Regions from separate parts of the Citrobacter enshiensis genome, predicted to be linked through region 1. Evidence: predicted binding sites of a transcription regulator. Region 1 holds the regulator's gene; each other region holds the start of a gene.

Region 1 (6,155 bases):
CACAGCCGCCAACCAGTTCACCATCGACCCACAGTTGCGGGAAGGTTGGCCAGTTTGCATATTTCGGTAATTCCGCGCGAATATCCGGGTTCTGCAGGATATCAACATAGGCAAAACGCTCACCACAGGCAGACAGCGCCTGGACCGCCTGGGCGGAGAAACCGCAGCTAGGCAGTTTTGGAGAACCTTTCATGTACAGGAGAATCGGGTTTTCAGCGATCTGGCGCTGGATTTTTTCGATAGTGGTGCTCATTGTCTCGCTTCCTTTAACTTCTTTTACGGCAGTAGTCTGACATTGTAGCGGGTCAGGCTGGCAACGGAAAATAACATTTTCATTACTCTTTACTATTTTATCCCCTGACGCGATAAGTTGCATTCTCTATATTCCTTATCCTTTAAAACGACACGTCATGGACTCATCGTTGACCATTTTTAGTACGAGCTGTTGATTTTTTTTGCAGTCGCTTAAGAAATGAGGTTTTAGATGATAAAAGCGATTAACTTTCTGTGCTTTTATGGATTAGAATCGACAAGTTTTGTAAATCACACGCAGGCATGATACCGGCCTGCCATTAACCAGAGGACTGCTCAGTGGCGCGGATAAACCGAATTTCGATCACGCTCTGTGCTTTGCTTTTTTCCACACTCTCTTTAACATCCCCGGCTAATGCTTCCCGGCAAACCAGGGAGACGCCTGCTGTTTCTCACGTAACGAAAACGGCAGATAAACATAAGAACGCGACGGCCAGTAAAAAAACAACCAAAACCAGTCAGAAAACCGTCAAAAAAACCGTTAACAAAACCAGCGTAAAAACCGCCTCTTCGTCCAAAAAGCACACGACCACGCCAGCGAAAACCACCAAAAACGCACATCGCCGCATCTCCTCCACGACAGCAAAAACTGCAGCCGTCACCTGGAGCGAAAAATGCACGCCGCGCAAAGGCCGCAAGCCCCATTGTGTGAAGGTGAAAGAGACCGCACCAGCTTCGCTTGCCGATGCGCATAAGGTCAGAGTTCAGAAAGCGACCAAAACGGCGATGTCCACGTTGATGAATCAGATTGGCAAACCGTATCACTGGGGCGGCACGTCGCCACGTACCGGTTTTGATTGCAGCGGCCTGGTCTGGTACGCCTATAAAGATCTGGTGAAATTCCGTATTCCGCGTACGGCAAATGAAATGTACCACCTCCGCGACGCCTCACCGATTGAGCGTGATGAACTGAAAAATGGCGATCTGGTCTTCTTCCGGACCCAGGGGCGCGGTACGGCGGATCACGTCGGCGTGTACGTCGGCAACGGCAAATTTATCCAGTCCCCCCGTTCAGGGCAGGAAATTCAGATCACCTCATTAAGCGAAGATTACTGGCAACGCCACTATGTCGGCGCCCGCCGCGTCATGACGCCAAAAACCATTCGTTAATCCCTTACCCTGTTGTTTACGCAACAGGGTAAGTTCTTCTTTTGCATCACCTTTCAATTTGCTACCCTATCCTTACGTACTTTAGGGCTATTGTACGTACTCAATATTAATAATAAGGAGAGAAGCAATGTCGTTCGAATTACCTGCATTACCGTATGCCAAAGACGCGCTGGCACCACACATTTCCGCTGAAACGCTGGAATATCACTACGGCAAACATCATCAAACCTATGTGACGAATCTCAATAACCTGATCAAAGGTACCGCCTTTGAAGGTAAATCACTGGAAGAGATCGTCCGTAGTTCAGAAGGTGGCGTATTCAATAACGCAGCACAGGTCTGGAACCACACGTTCTACTGGAACTGCCTGGCCCCGAACGCGGGCGGCGAACCAACCGGTAAACTGGCTGACGCTATCGCTGCGTCCTTCGGTAGCTTTGCTGAATTCAAAGCGCAATTCACCGATGCTGCGATTAAAAACTTCGGTTCCGGCTGGACCTGGTTGGTGAAAGGGGCTGATGGCAAACTGGCTATCGTTTCTACGTCCAACGCAGGCACCCCGTTAACCACGGATGCCACGCCGCTGATGACCGTTGACGTGTGGGAACATGCGTACTACATCGACTACCGTAATGCCCGTCCTGGCTACCTGGAGCATTTCTGGGCGCTGGTAAACTGGGAATTCGTTGCGAAGAACTTCGCGGCGTAAATAAGACAACGCAGAAGGTATCCCTTCTGCGTTTTTATTTTTAACTCACTCGATCAGTTGGCGACATATGCCGTTTCAGGCTGCCTTCTCGCTGAAACAAAGACCAGCAATAACGCCAGCCCTGCCACGATAGCTCCCATCACCGGAACAAAGCTATACCCCAGACCGCCAGAAATCACTGCCCCGCCTGCCGCCGCGCCTAACGCATTGCCAAGGTTAAAGGCCCCGATATTCACCGACGAGGACAACCCCGGCGCTTCACTGGCAACACGCATCACGCGCATCTGCAAAGGCGGAACGACGGCAAATGTCGCCGCCCCCCACACCACCATACTGAACGCAGCGCCCAGATCATTGCGTGCAAGGAAAGGAATGGCCAGCATGATAACCACCAGCAGCAGTAAGAAACCTTTCAGAGTACCGTTGACGGATCGATCGGCCAGTTTGCCGCCTAAATAGTTGCCGATCGAGAATCCAACGCCGATCAGCACTAACATCGCGGTCACGAAGGCCGGCGTGGCATGAGCGATGTTTTGCAGAACGGGTGAAATATAGGTGTAGAGGGTAAACATGGCCCCTGCGCCCAGTACGGTGGTGAGCAGTGCAGAAAGCACCTGCGGGCGTAACAAGACAGCCAGTTCTTTACGCACGTCCGGCCGTTCCCCTGCACCGCCTTTCGGCAGAGAGAAGAACAAACTGAGCATGGCAATCACACCCAGCCCTGCGGTCGCTAAAAAGGACATCCGCCAGCCAATGGTTTCCCCAAGCCATGTGGCAGCAGGCACGCCGCCAATGTTCGCAATGGTTAACCCCATAAACATTGTCGCCACGGCGCTGGCCTGCTTATGTTTTGGCACCACACTTGCCGCCACGACCGAACCCAACCCGAAAAAGGCACCGTGATTAAGGCTGGTCAAAATGCGCGATAACATTAAGGTGGTGTAATCCGGCGCAATGGCCGACAGGACGTTGCCCAGCGTAAAAATGGCCATCAGAAAAATCAGCGCATTACGACGAGCGCGGTGCGACAGCAACAGGGTCATTAACGGCGCGCCCACCATCACCCCCACCGCATAAGCGCTGATGAGCATCCCGGCGGCGGGAATGGAGACGTTCACGCCATGAGCAATGACGGGCAACAGGCCCATCGGAGAGAATTCCGTGGTCCCAATACCGAATGCGCCAATCGCAAGCGCCAGTAAGGGGTAATTAATTTTCATACATCGACTCCGCTGCACCGTGCCGCGAAGCGACACCCGATAAGAGCCAAAAGCATGACATCAATCACAAAAAGAATAAAGTTAACAGAATGGCAAAAGACTTTTGCCGATTTAGTAACAATGAAGGGGCAACGAAATGAGGGAGAGCACGCTCCCTCACGGTAAATCAGTGCAGTGCTGCGGTCAGACCACCCGCTACGATCAGACCCAGAACAATAAGAGTGGTTATTAACGAAAACTTCAGATCGGTGCTCATCAAATTTGCTCCTTTTTATTTCCACACAAAAAGTGATATTGCGCATTTTTACACACTTGGATGTAAAAATCTCCCAGGATTTATATTGATAACCACTTTTAACTCTTCCCCTTTTCGTCAAGATCAGACAAAATTCCACGCTTACTTGATTAGCGTACCGGCCATTGACCCCCTCCTGACGTTTCGTGTCGTTTTCCCGGCGTGCCGCAACCCTGATGTTGCGATAAGGGTGTGTAAAGGCAAACGTTTACCTACAGTATTTTCAGGAGTTTGGATATGGTCTGGAGTGAAATGTAATGGCAACAATTAAAGATGTAGCGAAGCGAGCAAACGTTTCCACTACAACCGTATCACATGTAATTAACAAAACGCGTTTTGTCGCAGAAGAGACACGTAATGCCGTCTGGGCTGCCATCAAAGAACTGCACTACTCCCCGAGTGCGGTCGCCCGCAGCCTGAAGGTGAACCACACCAAATCTATCGGCCTGCTGGCAACCAGCAGTGAAGCCGCTTATTTTGCTGAGATTATTGAAGCCGTTGAGAAGAACTGCTTCCAGAAAGGCTATACCCTGATCCTTGGCAATGCCTGGAATAATCTCGAAAAACAGCGGGCCTATCTTTCCATGATGGCGCAAAAGCGTGTGGATGGCCTGCTGGTCATGTGTTCGGAATATCCGGAGTCTCTGCTTTCCATGCTTGAAGAGTATCGCCATATTCCGATGGTGGTGATGGATTGGGGCGAAGCGAAAGCCGACTTTACCGATACGGTCATTGATAACGCTTTCGAAGGCGGTTATATGGCCGGTCGTTATCTGGTGGAGCGCGGTCATCGTGAAATCGGCGCCATTCCCGGCCCGATGGAGCGCAACACCGGCGCTGGCCGCCTGGCGGGCTTTATGAAGGCGATGGACGAAGCACTGATAAAAGTCCCGGAAGACTGGATTGTGCAGGGCGATTTTGAACCCGAGTCAGGTTATCGTGCAATGCAGCAGATCCTCTCTCAGTCCCATCGCCCGACCGCGGTATTTTGCGGTGGCGACATCATGGCAATGGGGGCGCTCTGTGCTGCCGATGAAATGGGCTTGCGGGTACCGCAGGATATTTCGGTGATCGGTTATGACAATGTGCGTAACGCGCGCTATTTCACACCCGCACTGACCACCATTCACCAGCCTAAAGACTCACTTGGCGAAACGGCCTTTAATATGCTGTTAGACCGTATCGTGAATAAGCGTGAAGAGTCGCAGTCCATTGAAGTCCATCCGCGCCTGATCGAACGTCGTTCGGTTGCTGATGGTCCGTTCCGCGACTATCGTCGTTAAGCCTCCTCTGCGGGAACCTCTTCAGGTTCTCGCAGCCACTCTTTGTTCAGCGTTTCACTGTCGCCTAAATACTCCAGCAACCAGGCTAAGGCGGGCGACGTATCATTTTGCTGCCAGGTCAGGCAACATGCCGCATCCGGGAACGGATTCTCCAGGGTTAACGCAACCCATTTGCCACTGTCGAGCCACGGTTTTGCAAAATGCGTGGGCACCATACCGACGCATAACCCGGCGGAAAGACAGGTTGCTGACGACTCCCAATCCGGTACGATCACGCGCTTTTGGTTGTCCAGCAGCCAGGTTATGCGTTTAGGCAGTGTCCGTGACGTGTCTTCACGGACCAGCGACGGCCAGTTGCGCAACGTATCATCACTCAAGGGACCGGGCATCGCCGCCAGGGGATGATGACTTGCCACCACGCAGCTCCAGCTCAACATTCCCATATCGCGAAAGGTATAGCGCCCCCCTACGGGGATCGCCTGCGTCGCACCAATAGCCAGTTCCACGCGTCCGTCGGAAAGCGCATCCCAGACGCCGTTGAACACCTCCTGAGAAACGACCAGCTCAACGTCATCAAAGTGGCGGTAGAAATCGACAATCATCTGCCGGGTGCGTTCTGGCCGCACAATATTGTCTACCGCGATAGGCAGTTGCCCTCGCCAACCGTTCGCAATCTGTTGGCACTGCTGGCGGGTGATCTGCATTTTTTTGATAACAGAGCGGCCTTCTTTTAAAAACCAGGCACCGGCAGGCGTCAATTCCACATCCCGATGGCGTCGTTCAAACAAGGGCACCGCCAGCCACTCTTCCAGTTGACGTACGGTGTAGCTCACTGCAGAAGGCACGCGATGCAGCTCCTGGGCGGCGGAACTGAAGCTGCCATTGCGCGCGACAGCATCAACAACTTCAAGGGAATATTCTGACCACATATTCTGCCTACAAAAAATTTGAATTCAGTAGACAAATATTAGCGTTTCACAACGGGAATTTCACTCCCTACACTCTGCGGCAATGTCTTACTGATAAAAAAGAGAATGTAATATGCAACCGGGAAAAGGTTTTTTAGTCTGGCTGGCGGGTCTCAGCGTACTGGGTTTTCTGGCAACAGATATGTACTTACCTGCATTTGCTGCAATTCAGGCCGATTTGCAAACACCGGCCTCTGCCGTCAGCGCCAGTCTGAGCCTGTTCTTAGCCGGATTCGCCATCGCACAACTCGCCTGGGG
Region 2 (6,155 bases), 1.8 Mb from region 1:
AGGTACGCAGGCAATCCATGGTGGTGTCGCCGCCTCCCAGCACCACAACCCGTTTCCCGTCGACAGGGGTAAGCGGATACTCCGCAACCTCGGGCAATCCCATAAGCTGTCGGGTATGCGCGGTCAGGAAGGGCAGCGCCTGGATCACGCCCGGGGCATCTTCCTGCGCCAAATTGGCCTGCATAAGTCCGTAAGCTCCCACCCCGATAAAAACGGCATCGTACTTTTCAGTGAGAAAATGGAAGGGAATGTCACGACCAATTTCGCAGTTCAGGTGAAAATCGATCCCCATCGCACTAAAGATCTCCCGCCGCTGGCTCAGAACGCTTTTTTCCAGCTTAAAAGGCGGGATACCAAAGGTCAGCATGCCGCCAATTTCCGGATGGCGATCATAAACATCGACCTGCACGCCCGCACGCGTCAATACGTCTGCACAGCCGAGACCTGCGGGTCCTGCGCCAATCACCGCCACACGCTGCGGGCGAGAAGCGACGCGGCTAAGATCGGGGCGCCAGCCCATTGCCAGTGCGGTGTCAGTAATGTATCGCTCAAGGTTGCCTATTGATACCGCGCCAGAGAGATCCTTCAACGTGCAGGCGCCTTCGCAGAGACGATCCTGCGGGCAAACCCGACCACAGATCTCCGGCAGAGAACTGGTCTGGTGGCAGAGTTCCGCCGCCTCAATGATGCGTCCCTCACGGACAAGGCGCACATAATCGGGAATCGCGTTATGCAGGGGGCAGTGCCAGTTACAATTCGCGTTTTCCGCACAATAGACACAGCGCCCGCTTTCATAAACGCTCTGCTGCCGATCCAGACCGAGATAAATTTCGCCAAAATGTGTTTTCCGCTCCGCAGCGGAACGTTTCTCCGCCCCCTTACGTGGCTCAGCGGAAAGTAACATTTCACGACGGGAAAGCCTGCTGCCTCCCGCTGCATCACCTTCTGCACTCCTGCGCTGCCGAACCTTTTGCAATTGCAGCAAGCCCTTGTCATCCATCAAGCGCAGCGCCTTTGTGGGGCATGCCTCAACACAGGCTTGTCCACCCGAAACACGTTGATGGCAAAGGTCACATTTCTGCGCAACAGCATCGACCATCTCGATAACCCCAAATGGGCAAGCGATTGCGCAGCTTTTACAACCGATACAGCGCCGCTCGTCCAGTTGTACGCTATCAGAGTGAAAGGTGAGCGCATCCACCGGGCAAGAAGCAACACAGGGCGCGTTACTACAGTGATGGCATGTGACAGTACGGGCGATCTCTCCTTTCCCCACAAGATGGATTCGGGGTAAAAAGTCACTACGATTTTGTGGCCAGTTTTCCTGATGATGAGCCAAAACGCAGGCGATTTCGCAAGCATGGCAGCCTATACATTCCATCGCATCGGCAACAATAAAAGTGTTCATTTGCGTCCTTTTCATCTGGTTAGTTATTTTTTTCAGATATCGCGATGCAATAAACGGGCATATCTTTGCGCGCAGGAAAGTTTATTTATAACTTTGCGACTTACATCAAACTAAAAAATGAACACCTGTGAGTTTTTCTTTAATTAACCTCATTACGGATTCTTCAAATTTCATAGCAATGAACCTGAACAATATATGCTTACAGGGTAATAAAAAATGAATCACTCCATTCCATAATGATTAAACACTTATCAATATGAGAAAACAAAAGATAAAATCCAGGCCACCTCTCTTTACCTGGTGTTCCCCAAATTAGCAATTGTGTGATTTCTTCCGCATTTCCACCCTATACCTTTCCACACAGACTAAAACTGGCATTCCACGAGCATGTCCTTTTACTGTTTTAGCAAACGTAAACGGTTGCTTTTTACTCAGGCGAGTTAAAGGAGAAAAACGCATGAGCGCCATAGATTCTCAATTGCCCTCTTCCTCGGGTCAAAACCGCCCTGGCGATGAGGTTGACCGCATATTATCTCCAGGAAAGCTTGTCATACTCGGTCTCCAGCATGTCCTTGTCATGTACGCTGGCGCGGTCGCGGTACCGTTGATGATTGGCGACAGACTCGGGCTCAGCAAAGCGGAGATCGCTCTGCTCATTAGCTCCGATCTTTTTTGCTGTGGTGTCGTCACGCTTCTGCAATGTATCGGCATCGGTCGCTTTATGGGAATTCGCCTGCCGGTGATTATGTCGGTGACGTTTGCCGCCGTTACGCCAATGATTGCTATCGGTATGAATCCAGATATCGGTTTGCTGGGTATTTTTGGCGCGACAATTGCTGCGGGTTTTATCACAACGCTATTAGCACCACTTATCGGGCGTTTAATGCCATTATTCCCCCCCCTGGTCACCGGCGTGGTGATTACCTCTATTGGTCTGAGTATTATTCAGGTCGGCATCGACTGGGCGGCGGGAGGAAAAGGAAATCCTGAATATGGCAACCCGATATATTTAGGCATTTCTTTTGCCGTATTAATTTTTATTTTACTCATTACCCGTTATGCCAAAGGTTTTATGTCCAACGTTGCCGTTTTACTCGGCATTGTATTTGGCTTTGCGTTATCGTGGATGATGAATGAAGTTAATCTGTCAGGCCTGCACGATGCCTCATGGTTCGCCATTGTGACGCCGCTGGCCTTTGGTACACCGGTATTTGATCCGGTCTCAATTCTGACAATGACGGCAGTCCTGATCATTGTTTTTATTGAATCGATGGGGATGTTCCTCGCGCTCGGGGAAATTGTTGGTCGTAAACTCTCCTCACAAGACATTATTCGCGGGCTGCGCGTGGACGGCGTAGGAACGATGATTGGCGGGCTTTTTAACAGCTTCCCTCATACCTCATTTTCACAAAACGTCGGTCTGGTCAGCGTGACGCGCGTGCACAGCCGTTGGGTTTGCATTGCTTCCGGTATCATTTTAATTCTGTTCGGCATGGTGCCTAAAATGGCAGTACTGGTCGCCTCAATTCCGCAATTTGTCCTCGGCGGCGCGGGTCTGGTGATGTTTGGCATGGTGCTGGCAACCGGGATTCGCATTCTGTCACGCTGTAACTACACCACCAATCGTTACAACCTCTACATTGTGGCGATTAGTCTTGGCGTCGGCATGACACCCACGCTGTCCCATAACTTTTTCTCCCAGTTACCCGCCGTTCTCCAGCCGCTACTACACAGCGGCATTATGCTGGCAACGGTCAGCGCCGTCGTACTGAATGTTTTCTTTAACGGCTATCAGCATCACACCGAGCTGGCGCAAGAATCGATCTCCGATAAAAAATTAAAGGTCAGAACCGTCCGTATGTGGTTGCTGATGCGCAAACTGAAAAAAAACCAGCAGGATGAATAAAATGCATATTTTATTGCGCTGTATTCTGAGTATTCTGCTGCTCATGCTGATCTCGATACCCGCCATTTCTGACAGTATTGCTCTGGGTATTGAAAGTCGGTTCAATTTCATGCTGCTGTTTTTCTAAATCCTCTTTTTCTCCCGACACCCGCGTCAAATGACGCTGGTGTCGAATCCCTCGCCATCACATACATTCTTGAGAAATCATTCTGTCGCGATATTTCATGCCCTATAATGGTGTGTGCTTAACATTCACGACGAGACATTATGCAACAGGAACACATTATTTTATTGGATGAGCAGGATCGGCCTTCCGGAACACTGGAAAAGTATGCGGCCCACACCTTCAATACCCCTTTACATCTCGCTTTCTCTTGTTGGCTCTTCAACAAGAAAGGGCAGTTTCTGGTCACCCGCCGCTCGCTATCAAAAAAAGCGTGGCCAGGCGTCTGGACGAATTCGGTTTGTGGTCATCCACAGCAAGGAGAAAGCACTGAAGACGCCATTATCCGACGCTGCCGTTTTGAGTTGGGCGTGGAGATTTCCAGCCTGACCCCCGTCTATTCTGCCTTTCGTTACCGCGCTACCGATCCAAACGGGATCGTGGAGAACGAAGTTTGCCCGGTCTATGCCGCACGGATGGTCAGCGAGCTCAGCGTGAATAACGATGAGGTGATGGAGTACCAGTGGAGCGATCTGGAGGGTGTTCTGGGTGGGATTAGCGCCGCGCCGTGGGCTTTCAGTCCGTGGATGGTGATGCAGGCATCGGACAATACAGCGCGTGAAGCATTGTTAAATTACAGCCGCCAAAAATAAAAAACCCCGACGCATTTGCCGGGGTTGGTTTTATCTGACCGCGTGAGGCTTATTTAACCGGACGCATCGCCGGGAACAGGATCACGTCGCGGATAGTGTGGCTGTTGGTGAACAGCATAACCATACGGTCGATACCAATGCCCAGACCCGCAGTCGGCGGCAAACCGTGTTCCAGCGCCGTCACATAGTCTTCGTCGTAGAACATCGCTTCGTCATCACCCGCATCTTTCGCGTTAACCTGATCCAGGAAACGCTGAGCCTGATCTTCGGCGTCGTTCAACTCGCTAAAGCCATTACCGATTTCGCGGCCCCCGATGAAGAATTCGAAGCGGTCAGTAATTTCTGGATTTTCATCGTTACGACGCGCCAGAGGAGAAACTTCTGCCGGATATTCAGTGATGAAGGTCGGCTGAATCAGATGCGCTTCCGCCACTTCTTCGAAGATCTCGGTCACGATACGACCCTGACCCCAGCTCTTCTCGATCTTAATACCGATACTTTCCGCAATCGCTTTAGCTGAATCAAAACTGTCCAGATCCGCCATATTCGTCTCTGGACGATATTTCTTGATGGCTTCACGCATGGTCAGTTTTTCGAACGGTTTACCAAAGTCGAAGACTTCATCACCGTAAGGCACTTCAGTGGTACCCAGAACGTCCTGCGCCAGCGTACGGAACAGAGATTCGGTGAGTTCGATCAGGTCTTTGTAGTCCGCATACGCCATATAGAGTTCCATCATAGTGAACTCTGGGTTATGACGAACGGAGATCCCTTCGTTACGGAAGTTACGGTTGATCTCGAATACACGTTCGAAACCACCGACCACCAGACGCTTCAGATACAGTTCCGGCGCGATACGCAGGTACATATCCAGATCCAGCGCATTATGATGGGTGATGAACGGGCGTGCTGCGGCACCGCCAGGGATCACCTGCATCATCGGGGTTTCAACTTCCATAAAGCCACGACCCACCATGAACTGACGGATACCCGCCATGATCTGTGAACGCACTTTAAAGGTGTTGCGGGATTCATCGTTAGAGATGAGATCCAGATAACGCTGACGGTAACGCGCTTCCTGATCCTGCAGACCGTGGAATTTATCCGGCAGCGGACGCAGCGCTTTGGTTAACAGACGCAGCTCGGTGCAATGGATAGACAGTTCACCCGTTTTGGTTTTGAACAGCTTACCTTTCGCGCCAAGGATGTCACCGAGATCCCATTTTTTGAACTGCTCGTTGTAGATGCCTTCCGGCAGATCGTCACGGGAAACGTACAGCTGAATGCGGCCGCCGACGTCTTGCAGCGTAACAAAAGACGCTTTACCCATGATGCGGCGTGTCATCATACGACCCGCTACAGACACTTCGATGTTCAGCGCTTCCAGTTCTTCGTTTTCTTTCGCGTCGAAGTCAGCATGCAGTTGGTCTGAGGTGTGATCGCGACGGAAATCATTCGGGAACGGGATACCCTGCTCGCGCAGGCCAGCCAGCTTCTCGCGGCGCGTTTTCAGTTCATTATTAAGATCGGCTACCGCGTCAGCGCCCTGTGCGTGTTGTTCAGACATGTTGGTTCCTCATAACCCTGCTTTCAAACTTGCTTCGATAAATTGATCCAGGCTGCCATCCAGCACCGCCTGCGTGTTACGGGTTTCAACCCCGGTACGCAAGTCTTTAATGCGGGAGTCATCAAGGACATATGAACGAATCTGGCTACCCCAGCCGATGTCAGATTTATTGTCTTCCATCGCCTGTTTCTCGGCATTCTTCTTCTGCATTTCCAGTTCATAAAGCTTCGCTTTCATCTGCTTCATGGCCTGGTCTTTGTTTTTGTGCTGAGAACGGTCGTTCTGGCACTGGGTGACCGTCCCGGTCGGAATGTGGGTAATACGCACCGCGGATTCCGTACGGTTAACGTGCTGTCCGCCCGCGCCGGATGCGCGATAGACGTCGATACGCAGGTCAGCCGGGTTGATATCGATATCGATATCATCGTCCACTTCCGGGTAAACAAACGCAGAACTAA
Region 3 (6,155 bases), 1.3 Mb from region 1:
TGGAGGACATCAACTCCATCAGACTGGATTCCATTTCGTGCACCAAATCGTATTCGGCGTCACGGGTCATCTTCATGGAATACGCATTGAGGGCATCGTAATCAAAGAACCCTTTGAAGATATCGTCGAGGCAGTAGCGCAGAATGTTGTCCAACAAAATCATTGGTTTGCGACGACGCGGCGCTTCCGGCGGCAGATTCACAAAACGAGGAACCTTGTCGGAGGGAATTTCCAGTAGCGCGTAGCGGATGGAATCTCCGCGAATAATCTCCACCGCCAGATAGGTATAATCGTCCTTCAGAAACTGAACTAAATCGGTCTCCCGGTTGATTAAAATCGGCGTAATGTGTTGGCGAAGATAGTGTTTAAAGTAGTGACGCAACCAGTCTTGCTGGTTTACCGACAGTTGGCGTTCGTTAATCAGGAAAATTTGATTACGCGCCATCTCCAGCAGTAATTCGTTGTACAGGCCGTCAAATTCTTGATCGGCTTTCAATACGCGGGACTGGATTTTGCCTAACAGGTGACGAGAATGAGAATTTGAACCCTGTTCTTCACTAATAATGATGCGACGCTTTAATTCGGCAAAGCGGACTTTGTAGAATTCGTCAAGGTTATTGGAATAGATGCCTAAAAAACGCATCCGTTCAATCAGCGGGTTTGATTTATCCGCTGCTTCCTGGAGTACGCGTTCATTGAACGCTAACCAGCTCAGTTCTTTCTCGATGTATAGCTTTTCCTGACCCATTACAACTTTTACTCCGTTTCAATCACGGGACACTGCCGGGTTATTATGGCGAGCATTGCTGTCAGATGTCCAACTGCGCCAGAAGAGTATGACAATAAACCGTCTGTGGCATGTGAGCAACTGACGCATTTTTGCGAAAAGGATAGGGAGACGAACAAGATAGACAGGAGTTGTTCCCCGTCAGTGGTTGCTAACGGGGAACGAAGAGACGTTACTCGTCTGATGCGTATCCCTGAGGAGAGAGTTTGATGCCGTCAAGCCATGCTGCGTTTTCGCGCATTTCAAGACGCCCATCTACAAACCAGCTAACCACTAACGGGTAAATGGCGTGCTCCTGCACCTGAACGCGTGCGGTGATGTCCTCTTCGCTATCGCCCTCAAAAACCGGGATCTTAGCCTGAAGAATCACCGGGCCGCCATCCAGTTCGTCAGTGACGAAATGAACAGAAGTGCCGTGCTCCTCATCGCCGTTTTCCAGCGCCTGACGATGCGTATGCAGGCCTGGGTACTTCGGCAACAGGGAAGGGTGGATATTGAGCAAACGACCTTCGTAGTGCGCGACAAACGCAGGACTAAGGATTCGCATATAGCCTGCCAGTACCACCACATCGGGGGCATAAGCATCAATTTCCCGCATCAGTTCGCGATCGAACGCTTCACGGTTGGCAAATTGACTGGCGGCCAGCGCATGTGCCGGAATTCCTGCTTCCCGGGCACGTTCAAGGCCGAACGCGTCGGCCTTGTTGCTGAATACTGCCCGGAGGGTGCCTTTAATTTTCTGCTCTTTGCAGGCGTCGATAATTGCCTGCAAATTGCTTCCGTTGCCGGAAATAAGCACCACAATGTTCATCATTCAATAACCACACGCTGTTCGGAATCAGAGGCTTTGATGATACCGATTTTCCACGCCTTTTCACCTTTGGCCTTCAACAGCGCGAGCGCGTTATCGACTTCCGCTTCCGGCAGGGCAATCACCATCCCGGCGCCGCAGTTGAAGGTGCGATACATTTCATGTTGACTGACGTTGCCTGCGGTTTTCAGCCACTCAAAGACGGCCGGCCACTGCCAGGAAGATTCGTCAATCACTGCCTGTGTATTGTCGGGCAGAACGCGCGGGATGTTCTCCCAGAAACCGCCGCCCGTCAGGTGCGCGATGGCGTGTACATCAACCTGTTCAATCAGCTCCAGGATTGACTTCACATAGATACGCGTTGGCGCCAGCAGATGGTCGGCTAACGGTTTGCCTTCGAGTTCTGTCGTTTCAGGGTTGCAACCGCTGACTTCAATGATTTTACGCACCAGAGAGTAACCGTTGGAGTGCGGGCCGCTGGAGCCCAGCGCTACCAGCACATCGCCATCGGTTACTTTCGAGCCGTCGATAATTTCTGATTTTTCGACCACGCCAACGCAGAACCCGGCCACGTCGTAATCTTCGCCGTGATACATCCCCGGCATTTCAGCGGTTTCTCCGCCGACCAACGCGCAGCCAGACTGCAGACAACCCTCGGCAATACCGCTGATCACACTGGCGGCGGTGTCGACATCCAGTTTGCCGGTGGCATAGTAATCCAGGAAAAACAGCGGCTCTGCGCCCTGAACCACCAGATCGTTAACGCACATCGCCACGAGATCGATACCAATGGTGTCGTGACGTTTCAAATCCATTGCCAGACGCAGTTTTGTCCCTACGCCATCAGTGCCGGAAACCAGTACAGGCTCACGATATTTTTGCGGCAATGCGCACAGCGCGCCGAAGCCACCCAGACCGCCCATCACTTCGGGACGACGGGTTTTCTTCACTACGCCTTTGATTCGATCAACCAGAGCATTACCCGCGTCAATATCAACACCGGCATCTTTATAGCTAAGAGAGGTTTTATCGGTCACTGCTTGGGTCCCCACGCGTTTACTTGCGGTGAAAATTAAATTCGGCGCAATTCTAACAGGGAAAGCAAACGTTTGCGAGCCTGCTTTGCATCGGCATATATCTGCTGATTTTTTCAGCATTTCACCCTCGAAATTCTGGTTATTTGAACTGTGCCACGAAAATGAACCCGGTTTCATTCTCGTGCTTGAAACCCGCCTGATAAATGCACAGTATCGTAATGAAACCGGTTTCTGTAAGTGTGTGCAGAGACTGCGGCCAGCAAATTGCAATTAATGAGGGAATTGTATGTCTGGATTTAACGCGAATTTCATGTGGGGAGGCGCGGTGGCGGCTCACCAGTTAGAAGGCGGCTGGCAGGAAGGGGGAAAGGGCGTCAGCGTGGCGGATGTTATGACCGCCGGAGCGCATGGTATTCCCAGAGAGATCACCCCCGGCGTGATCCCTGGTAAGAATTACCCCAATCACGAAGCCATCGATTTCTATCACCGCTACAAAGACGACATCGCGCTCTTTGCTGAAATGGGATTTAAATGTTTCCGCACCTCCATCGCCTGGACGCGAATTTTTCCGTTGGGCGACGAATCCCTGCCGAATGAAGCGGGCCTGCAATTTTATGACTGCCTCTTTGATGAATGTCTGAAACACGGCATTGAACCCGTCATTACGCTGTCGCATTTCGAGATGCCATATCACCTGGTGACGGAATACGGTGGCTGGCGCAACCGTAAACTTATCGACTTCTTCGTTCGCTTTGCGAAGGTGGTCTTCAAACGCTACCAGCACAAAGTGAAGTACTGGATGACGTTCAATGAGATCAACAACCAGGCCAACTTCCACGAAGACTTTGCGCCATTCACCAACTCCGGACTGAAATACTCGCCGGGTGAAGATCGCGAGCCAGTGATGTTTCAGGCGGCGCACTACGAGCTGGTGGCCAGCGCGCTGGCGGTGAAAGCGGGGCGCGAAATTAACCCGTCACTGAAAATCGGCTGCATGATCGCCATGTGCCCAATCTATCCGCTGACCTGCGCGCCGAACGACATGATGATGGCGATGAACGCCATGCATCGCCGCTACTGGTTCACCGATGTACATGTGCGCGGGAAATATCCGCAGCATCTGCTGAACTACTTCGCGCGTCGTGGTTTTACGCTGGATATCACCGAAGAAGATAAACAGGCGCTGACGCAGGGCTGCGTCGACTATATCGGTTTCAGCTACTATATGTCGTTCACCACCAAAGCGACGGCGGATAACCCGCAGCTGGACTATGACGAAAGCACTAGCCTGGTCTCTAACCCGTATGTGCAGAAGTCCGACTGGGGTTGGCAGATTGACCCGGTGGGGCTGCGCTATTCGCTGAACTGGTTCTGGGATCACTACCAGCTGCCGCTGTTTATCGTCGAAAACGGCTTTGGCGCGATTGATGTCCAGCAGGCCGACGGCTCTGTAGACGATCAATACCGCATTGATTACATGGCCGCGCACATCCGTGAAATGAAAAAAGCGGTGGTAGAAGATGGCGTAGAGCTGATGGGTTACACCCCGTGGGGCTGCATTGATTTAGTTTCTGCGGGGACGGGCGAAATGAAAAAACGCTACGGCTTTATCTATGTCGACAAAAATAATGACGGTAGCGGGACGTTAGCACGTCATCCAAAGAAATCATTTGCCTGGTATCAGCAGGTGATTGCGTCTAATGGTGAAAAACTGTAATCCCCGCAAATAGCGGTCAGCATGGGTTGGCCGCTCTTCCTTTTCGTTTCCATGCCCAGCGCTGAGATATTCGTCTGTCGAATATTTGCTCTATTCGCGCTAACCCCTCCTATGCTTGATCAACATCAAGTAAATAAATGTTGCCCACTAAAAGAATGGCGGTATAATCCGTCGATTTTTTTTGTGGCTGCCCTATTCAAAGGAGAAAGAGAATGAAGATTGTGGAAGTGAAACACCCACTCGTCAAACACAAGCTGGGCCTGATGCGCGAGCACGACATCAGCACTAAACGCTTCCGTGAACTCGCCTCCGAAGTTGGCAGCCTGCTGACTTATGAAGCCACTGCGGGTCTGGAAACAGAAAAAGTGACTATCGAAGGCTGGAACGGCCCGGTAGAAATTGACCAGATCAAAGGCAAGAAAATTACCGTTGTGCCGATCCTGCGCGCAGGCCTGGGCATGATGGACGGCGTACTGGAAAACGTCCCGAGCGCGCGTATCAGCGTCGTGGGCATGTACCGTGACGAAGAGACGCTGGAGCCGGTACCGTACTTCCAGAAGCTGGTATCCAACATCGACGAGCGTATGGCGCTGATCGTTGACCCGATGCTGGCAACCGGCGGTTCCGTTATCGCCACCATCGACCTGCTGAAGAAAGCAGGCTGCTCCAGCATCAAGGTGCTGGTACTGGTTGCGGCACCGGAAGGTATCGCGGCGCTGGAAAAAGCGCACCCGGATATCGAGCTGTACACGGCGTCGATTGACCAGGGACTCAACGAGCACGGATACATTATTCCGGGCCTCGGCGATGCCGGCGATAAGATCTTTGGTACGAAGTAAACGAAAAAATAAAAAGAGCCGACTTTTAGAGTCGGCTTTTTTTTGAATAAAACATCAATAACATACAACACTCAGAGGAAAACACTATGACGCGCCGTGCTATCGGGGTGAGTGAAAGACCGCCGCTTTTACAGACTATCCCGCTTAGTTTGCAGCATTTGTTTGCCATGTTTGGCGCAACCGTGCTGGTGCCAGTCCTGTTTCATATCAACCCGGCCACTGTCTTACTGTTTAACGGCATTGGCACATTGCTGTACCTCTTTATTTGTAAAGGTAAAATTCCTGCATATCTAGGTTCAAGCTTTGCCTTTATCTCCCCGGTTCTGCTGTTGCTGCCTCTGGGATATGAAGTCGCGTTAGGCGGCTTTATTATGTGCGGCGTCCTGTTCTGCCTGGTTTCAGTGATTGTGAAGAAGGCGGGGACCGGCTGGCTGGATGTGATGTTCCCGCCTGCGGCGATGGGCGCAATCGTTGCCGTCATCGGTCTGGAGCTGGCGGGTGTCGCTGCGGGGATGGCGGGATTACTGCCTGCCGAAGGCCAAACGCCGGACTCGAAAACCATCATCATTTCTATGGTCACCCTGGCGGTAACGGTATTCGGCTCCGTGCTGTTCCGTGGCTTCATGGCGATCATCCCGATTCTGATCGGCGTGCTGGCGGGCTATGCGCTGTCGTTTGCGATGGGCGTTGTGGATACCACGCCGATTGCACAGGCACACTGGTTTGCGCTGCCGACCTTTTATACTCCGCGTTTTGAGTGGTTTGCCATTCTGACGATTCTGCCTGCGGCGCTGGTGGTTATTGCGGAACACGTGGGTCACCTGGTGGTCACGGCGAATATCGTGAAGAAAGACCTGATCCGCGATCCGGGTTTGCACCGCTCAATGTTTGCTAACGGCCTGTCGACCGTCATCTCCGGGTTCTTTGGCTCCACGCCAAACACCACCTACGGTGAGAACATCGG

The links. The regulator PurR, encoded in region 1, represses purine synthesis genes. The targets are predictions, from matches to a motif close to CANGCAAACGTTTGCNTG.
Region 2: a site for PurR is predicted at 1,818-1,835, ahead of P2W74_RS04010 (nucleobase:cation symporter-2 family protein). Genes of this name have one in related genera too.
Region 3: a site for PurR is predicted at 2,697-2,714, ahead of purM (phosphoribosylformylglycinamidine cyclo-ligase). Genes of this name have one in related genera too.

What each region holds. Positions count from the first base shown of each region.
Region 1 covers NZ_CP119862.1:2,614,876-2,621,030, forward strand. Annotated here, with positions in the region: gene grxD (monothiol glutaredoxin 4) at 1-253, opposite strand, end outside; gene P2W74_RS12775 (C40 family peptidase) at 592-1,422, shown strand; gene sodB (superoxide dismutase [Fe]) at 1,550-2,131, shown strand; gene P2W74_RS12785 (MFS transporter) at 2,185-3,351, opposite strand; gene cydH (cytochrome bd-I oxidase subunit CydH) at 3,518-3,607, opposite strand; gene purR (HTH-type transcriptional repressor PurR) at 3,904-4,929, shown strand; gene punR (DNA-binding transcriptional activator PunR) at 4,926-5,858, opposite strand; gene punC (purine nucleoside transporter PunC) at 5,971-6,155, shown strand, end outside.
Region 2 covers NZ_CP119862.1:812,919-819,073, reverse strand. Annotated here, with positions in the region: gene ygfT (formate-dependent uric acid utilization protein YgfT) at 1-1,408, opposite strand, end outside; gene P2W74_RS04010 (nucleobase:cation symporter-2 family protein) at 1,866-3,314, shown strand; gene P2W74_RS04005 (hypothetical protein) at 3,316-3,441, shown strand; gene idi (isopentenyl-diphosphate Delta-isomerase) at 3,582-4,130, shown strand; gene lysS (lysine--tRNA ligase) at 4,180-5,697, opposite strand; one part of gene prfB (peptide chain release factor 2) at 5,707-6,155, opposite strand, start outside.
Region 3 covers NZ_CP119862.1:1,332,429-1,338,583, forward strand. Annotated here, with positions in the region: gene ppk1 (polyphosphate kinase 1) at 1-748, opposite strand, end outside; gene purN (phosphoribosylglycinamide formyltransferase) at 960-1,598, opposite strand; gene purM (phosphoribosylformylglycinamidine cyclo-ligase) at 1,598-2,635, opposite strand; gene P2W74_RS06435 (6-phospho-beta-glucosidase) at 2,922-4,352, shown strand; gene upp (uracil phosphoribosyltransferase) at 4,565-5,191, shown strand; gene uraA (uracil permease) at 5,278-6,155, shown strand, end outside.